DNA from 2 places in the Methylobacillus methanolivorans genome. Region 1 is predicted to be linked to the other one. Evidence: riboswitches for the same ligand, from Rfam matches in the RefSeq annotation. Region 1 holds a riboswitch; the other holds the start of a gene.
What was found. Region 1 has a riboswitch for cobalamin ahead of LG202_RS09555 (TonB-dependent receptor domain-containing protein). Riboswitches for the same ligand answer to the same signal wherever they lie in the genome.

Region 1 (3,419 bases):
CTCGCGCTGGCACGAGGCTGCCGAAGCAGGCTATGCACCTCCCGTGATTCTGGAAGCATCGCATGAGCGTGCACTGGATATTGTCAGCCTGGCTGACCTGAAATACCACGCATTAAGATAAGGTGTACTGCAATGGCTTGGAGCTCAAGGCTTCAAGCATTAATGGGAGTTCCCCGCAAATGCCATCCGAACCGGCATCCTGAACCTGTACGGTTCAAGTGGTAACGACCTAAAGCTACGTTAGGTACACCCGCATCGGAGCGCGCACACTGTTACTTAACAGACCGAAACCAAAGCCAAATTTATGGTTCAAGGAATCTATGGCCCGAACAGCACCGCAGGGAACAAAGGGAAGAAGCCGGGATGATCCAGCTTCTGAAAACTTGTGGCAGTAATGCGGCCTATTGTCATACAACAGGCTTAAAACAGTTGGCTTTGCTCCTCGCCAACGACCGCATCAATCTGCTCCTGCATGGAAGTAATTCTACGCTTGAAATCGCCAATGTCAAAACCACCCGCATTGGCTGTCAATAACTCGTGAGCAATGTTAAGAGCCGCCATGATAGCGATTTTTTCTGCGCCTACTACCTTGCCCGTATCCCGGATTTCACGCATTTTCTTGTCGAGATAATCGACGGAACGTAATAAGGACTCGCGCTCATCTTCAGAACACGCAATGGTGAGCTCACGCCCCATGATGCTGACATCGACACCACGCACATTACTCATAGCGTTCCCTCTGGCAGACGCTCAATCACCGCCTGTAATTTCTGACCGGCAAGCTCCATATTGTCCTTCAATTGCTTGTTGTCATCCTGATAACGTCCAAGCTCTTGACGCAACTCCAGATTTTCTGCCCGCAACAATTGGCATAGCGATATCAGCTGCGAGAGCTTTTCTTCCAACGTGATCAAATCAGCATTCATGGCGCCACTATAATTGCAAAATCAGCACATGGTCAACTGCACCCAAGAATTTATGGCTTATTTACAACACCTTATATTAAAAACTTATTTCACCGCATAAAGTACGAATCATTTATAATCGGCGGCAAGTTTGAAGGTGTCCTTGGCCTGTTCATGGCGCAAGGGTGAAACTGGGAAACAGGTGCGCATTGTTTAAACCACTCGCAAATCCTGTGCTGCCCCCGCAACGGTAAGCAAGCCAGATATGTCAAATGCCACTGTGACGAGACGTCATGGGAAGGCGACGTATCATTGATCTTGCAAGCCCGGAGACCGGCCTCAAAACGAAAAGGAAGTGCTGCGGGGATGCGGCTGCTACCGATGCCGTCGGCTCACAATGGCTCACCTTCCCTGCACACTCCATTCATGACCAGCTCTTGCGGGGACGCGGGAGCTTTTTGGAGTTTGCAAATCTGATGTTTCGTTTTTCCCTGGGCACGCTTGCCCTTGCTTCTGTTTATTCCCTTCCCTTGATTGCCAATGCTGCCGATATCAAGGTGGAAGATACTATTGTCACGGCTTCGCGTACTGAACAAAAAAGCAGCGAAGTGATTGGTGACGTTTCTGTGATTAGCGCAGAACAGATACAAAAAGCCGGCCAAACCACGCTGGCTGAATTACTCGCCATGCAGCCTGGCATTGAAATGAGCAGCAACGGCGGTGTAGGAAAATCCACCGACATTTTCATCCGTGGCGCCAACTCTACCCATACTTTAGTATTGGTTGATGGCATACGCATCAGCTCTGCCACGACTGGTGCCACCGCTATCCAGCATATTCCATTAAGCCAAATCGAGCGTGTCGAAATTTTGCGCGGCCCAGCCAGCAGCTTGTATGGCGCTGATGCAATAGGCGGGGTGATCCAGATATTCACCAAACAAGGACAAGGTCAGCCCAAGTTCAACGCATCAGTGGGTTTAGGCACTTATGGCACGGCAATCGGTGAGGCCGGTGTCAGTGGCCGCATCGGCAATACCAGCTATAGCCTGCAAGGTGGCATGACTCATGTGCATGGCATATCCAGTGTACAAAACAAGCGTAACACTGCTTACAACGCTGATGCAGATGGCTACCGCAACCAGAATATAGCAGCCCGCATTACCCAGCACCTTACCGAGAACCATGAAATTGGCCTTAACATTCTGGTGACCGAAGGCCGTAACTTCTATGACTCTGGCTCTACCGTTGCAACAGGGCGCTACGACTACTACATGGATCAAACCCTATCCAGCTATACCGTGCACAGCAAGAATCGTTTCACTGATTTCTGGACAAGTACCTTCAGCATCGCGCGTAGCATAGATGATCTTTCGTCCTACACGAAGCGTCCAACATCAACGTCGGAAAGCATGATCAAGACAACGCAAGATCAATTCCTCTGGCAAAACGTCTTGACCAGCAAGGCAGGGACTTTCAACCTGGGTGTGGAACGTAGGGAACAAGAGGTTGAGTCAAACTCCACCACACCGTTGCGCGTCACCGAGCGGGATATTCAATCTTACCTGGCAGGCTGGCAACAGCGGTTTAATCAACACAGCGTACAAATCAATGTACGCAACGATGACAACTCGCAATTTGGCAATCGCACCACGGGTAACATTGGTTACGCTTACCAAATCAATCCGCAGTGGAAAGCAACTGCCAGCTTCGGCACCGCATTTGCCGCACCGACATTCAACCAGCTCTATGCTCCATCCTCCACGATTCGAGGCATTACTTATGCCAGCAATCCTGACCTCAAGCCAGAAGAGTCCCGGAACAAGGAAATCGGCCTGCTTTACGACAATGGCCGCGATCTCATCAGTGCCAGTTATTACCATAACGAAGTGGATGACCTGATTAGTCGCACAGCCATAGGTTCACTACAACGTACGGTCAATATCGACAAAGCGGTGTTGCGTGGCCTGACATTGAATGGCCGCACCAATCTCGCTGGCTTCAACATCAAGGCAAATGCTGATTTCCAGCGCCCTGAGAATGCTGCCAATGGCAATCTGCTACCACGTCGCGCTAAGGAGCATGGCATGCTGGCCATCGGCAGGTCATGGCAAAACTGGGAACTGGGCAGTGAAATCATCAGTACAAGCCATCGTTACAACGATGCTGAAAACACCGTGCGCATGTCCGGCTACACTCTGGTCAATCTGTATTCCCAATACCGTATCAACGACGACTGGTCACTGAATGCACGCATCAACAACCTGTTTGATCGCAAATATGAACTGGCCTATGACTATGCCACTTTCGGCACCAACCTGTTTGTATCAGTGCGTTACGCGCCATCGCTGTAGAACCAGATCGCTAGCTGTGGCCCACAGCCAGTAACAATCTCGGTAGGGCTGGAGCATTTCAGTTAAAATTCAGCGTTATTTTGATTATTTGACCCAGCCCAAGGAAGACAACCATGCTGACACTCAACAAGAACTACCAGATCATGATCGGCCTCTTGCTCGC
Region 2 (3,419 bases), on a different contig from region 1:
CAGGTATTGGCATTATCCAAATCGACGAGCCAGCGCTGCGTGAAGGCTTGCCGTTACAACAGGCCGAATGGAAGCAATACCTGGATTGGGCAGTGAGGGCATTCAAGCTCAGTGCCAGCGTGGCTGAGGATGACACCCAAATCCACACGCATATGTGCTATTCCGAGTTCAATGACATCCTGCCTGCGATTGCAGCCATGGATGCCGATGTGATTACCATCGAGACTTCTCGTTCGCACATGGAGCTACTGGATGGCTTTGGCGAGTTTACTTACCCGAACGACATTGGCCCCGGTGTATACGATATTCATTCCCCTCGTGTGCCGACGATTGCTGAAATCGAGGCATTATTGCGCCGTGCGGCCAGTGTCGTGCCTCTTGCGCAGTTATGGGTTAACCCGGATTGCGGCCTCAAGACGCGCGGCTGGGCGGAAACACGTACTGCGCTGGACAATATGGTGAAGGTGGCAAAGCAGTTGCGCAACGAATTGGCTGCTTAATCAGGTGACAGGGTTGCCTGGAGTAGCGTGGTGATCGTTTCCACGCTTTCCGGCCGCACTACACGACCAATTTCTACGCCATTGTGCAGCAAGATCAGGGTGGGCCAAAGCTTGATGCGGAAGCTGCGGCCCAGCCGCTTGCCGGGGCCATCTTCTATGCGTTCGTGCCGCAACTTGGGGTGAGCCTGCAGCGCGGTGTTCAGCAGCGGCTGTGCACGCTGACAAAAGCCGCACCAACTTGCGCCAAATTCAAGCAATAACGCACCTGGTATCTGCTCAATCTCTGCACGGCTAGGTTCGGGAGTGGTGGCTGGTTTCATCGCTGGTCTTTATTTATTACTCATTTTTACGCGCCTGTCTTGGCGAAAATATCGTTTCATGATAGCTCAATTCATGATGCAGATATGGCTGGAAAATTCTTCAAAAAATTTCTCCTTAAAAATCCTGTATATACCTCAAAAAATCAATATATAGTGTTTTGTTGGCTACACAAGCACATTTTATTGCGCTATATTCCATCCCACTACGGTGTTCGACAGCGGTTCGATTTAGTCGGGAAAAGGGAATGTGGTCACGGGTTTATGCCTATTCAAGCCACAGCTGCCCCCGCAACTGTAACCGGAGAGTGGTATGCCATTTCAATTGTCACTGGGCCTGTGAGTGTAGGGCCTGGGAAGACCGGCCAACCACGGTGACCCGGAAGCCAGGAAACCTGCCGTAGATTATTTTCATAACGTTTGAGGCGGGGTGTCCTCAGCAAAAGCTATCGTGGCCAGTGCCGCGAAGCAGTTCATTTTGCTGACTCCATGCATGTAGGCTTGACCAGGAATCTGGTCGCCAAGGCATGGAGACACCTTGCTTCCTGACAGGGAGCCTTAGATGACAAAGTATGAATCCATGAATGCCACCAAGCGGGATGGTCGCCGTGAGCCGATCAACCTGGACAAGATCCATCGCGTGATCGATTGGGCGGCACAGGGACTGGACAATGTATCGGTATCGCAGGTCGAGCTGAAGTCGCACATCCAGTTCTATGACGGGATTCGTACCGATGTCATTCATGAAACCATTATCAAGTCCGCGGCTGACTTGATCTCGGAAGAGACGCCGGATTACCAGTACCTAGCTGCTCGCCTGTCCATCTTCCATTTGCGCAAGATCGCCTATGGTCAGTTTGAGCCACCGCACTTGTTTGACCATGTGACCAAGCTCACTGAAATGGGCAAGTACGACCAGCACCTGCTTGCCGACTATAGCCGCGCAGAGTTCGATGAGCTGAACGAGCATATCGACCACTGGCGCGATATGAATTTCTCTTACGCTGCCGTGAAGCAGCTGGAAGGCAAGTACCTGGTGCAAAACCGGGTGACCAAGAAAATCTACGAAAGCCCGCAATTCCTCTACATCTTGGTAGCGATGTGCCTGTTTGCCAAGTATGAAGGCAAGGCGCGCCTGGAATACATCAAGCGCTTCTACGATGCGGTATCTACCTTCAAGATTTCGCTGCCTACGCCCATCATGTCCGGTGTGCGTACGCCTACGCGCCAGTTCAGCTCCTGCGTTCTGATCGAATGCGATGACAGCCTGGATAGCATCAATGCGACTACCAGTGCGATTGTGAAGTATGTTTCGCAACGTGCCGGTATTGGCGTGAATGCAGGCCGCATTCGCGCTGTTGGTAGTGAAATTCGCGGTGGCGAGGCCCAGCACACTGGCTGCCTGCCGTTCTACAAGTTGTTCCAGGCCGCAGTGAAGTCCTGCTCGCAGGGTGGAGTGCGTGGTGGTGCAGCGACCTTGTTTTACCCGTTGTGGCACCTGGAAGTTGAATCGTTGCTGGTGTTGAAAAACAACCGCGGCGTGGAAGAAAACCGCGTGCGCCACCTTGATTACGGTGTGCAGATCAACCGCTTGTTGTATCAGCGCCTGATCAAGGGTGGCGATATCACTTTGTTCTCGCCGCACGATGTGCCTGGCCTTTATGACGCTTTCTTTGCCGACCAGGACGAGTTCGAGCGCCTGTATACGCAATACGAAGCTGATGACAGCATCCGCAAGCGTACCTTGCCAGCGGTGGATTTGTTCTCATTGCTGATGCAGGAGCGTGCTGGCACCGGTCGCATCTACATTCAGAACGTCGATCATTGCAATACTCATAGCCCGTTCAACCCCAAGTTGGCACCAGTGCGGCAATCCAATTTGTGCATGGAAATCGCGTTGCCAACGCATCCGCTGGACGACATCAATGACGAGCATGGTGAGATTGCATTGTGCACCTTGTCCGCCTTTAACCTCGGCGCGCTGGAAAACCTCGGCGAGCTGGAGGGCTTGGCCGACCTCGTGGTGCGTGCACTGGATGCATTGCTTGAGTACCAGGATTACCCGGTCAAGGCGGCGCTTAATGCCACTGACAAGCGTCGCTCGCTGGGCGTGGGCGTGATCAATTACGCTTATTACCTTGCCAAGAATAGCACTGGCTACACTGATGAAGCAGCGCTAGGCCTGACCCACCGTACTTTTGAAGCAATCCAGTATTATCTCTTGAAAGCTTCGGTACAGCTTGCGCGCGAATTCGGCCCTTGTGGTGCGTTTAATGAAACCACTTATGCGCAAGGCATCTTGCCGATCGATACTTACAAGAAAGACCTGGATGCAGTGTGCAATGAAGCACTGCAACTCGATTGGGAGCAATTGCGCAAGGATATCGTCGCCAACGGTTTGCGTAACTCCACACTCACTGCGCTGATGCCTTCCGAGACTTCCAGCCAGATCGCCAATGCGACCAACGGTATTGAGCCACCGCGTGGCCTGGTGTCGGTCAAGCAATCCAAGGATGGCATCCTGCGCCAAGTGGTGCCCGAGATTGAGCGCCTGCGGCATCAATACCAATTGCTGTGGTCGCTGCCCAATAACGATGGCTAT

Region 2: linked by a shared signal. The riboswitch ahead of nrdA (class 1a ribonucleoside-diphosphate reductase subunit alpha) and the one ahead of LG202_RS09555 (TonB-dependent receptor domain-containing protein) in region 1 are both predicted to bind cobalamin.

The regions. Positions count from the first base shown of each region.
Region 1 covers NZ_BAAILT010000003.1:137,164-140,582, forward strand. The annotation lists gene LG202_RS09535 (DUF2237 family protein) at 1-121, shown strand, start outside; RNA gene ssrS (6S RNA) at 167-347, opposite strand; gene LG202_RS09545 (cell division protein ZapA) at 421-729, opposite strand; gene LG202_RS09550 (26S proteasome regulatory subunit family protein) at 726-926, opposite strand; cobalamin riboswitch at 1,044-1,261, shown strand; gene LG202_RS09555 (TonB-dependent receptor domain-containing protein) at 1,382-3,256, shown strand; gene LG202_RS09560 (hypothetical protein) at 3,370-3,419, shown strand, end outside.
Region 2 covers NZ_BAAILT010000002.1:414,743-418,161, forward strand. The annotation lists gene metE (5-methyltetrahydropteroyltriglutamate--homocysteine S-methyltransferase) at 1-500, shown strand, start outside; gene LG202_RS03245 (thioredoxin family protein) at 497-820, opposite strand; cobalamin riboswitch at 1,010-1,234, shown strand; gene nrdA (class 1a ribonucleoside-diphosphate reductase subunit alpha) at 1,380-3,419, shown strand, end outside.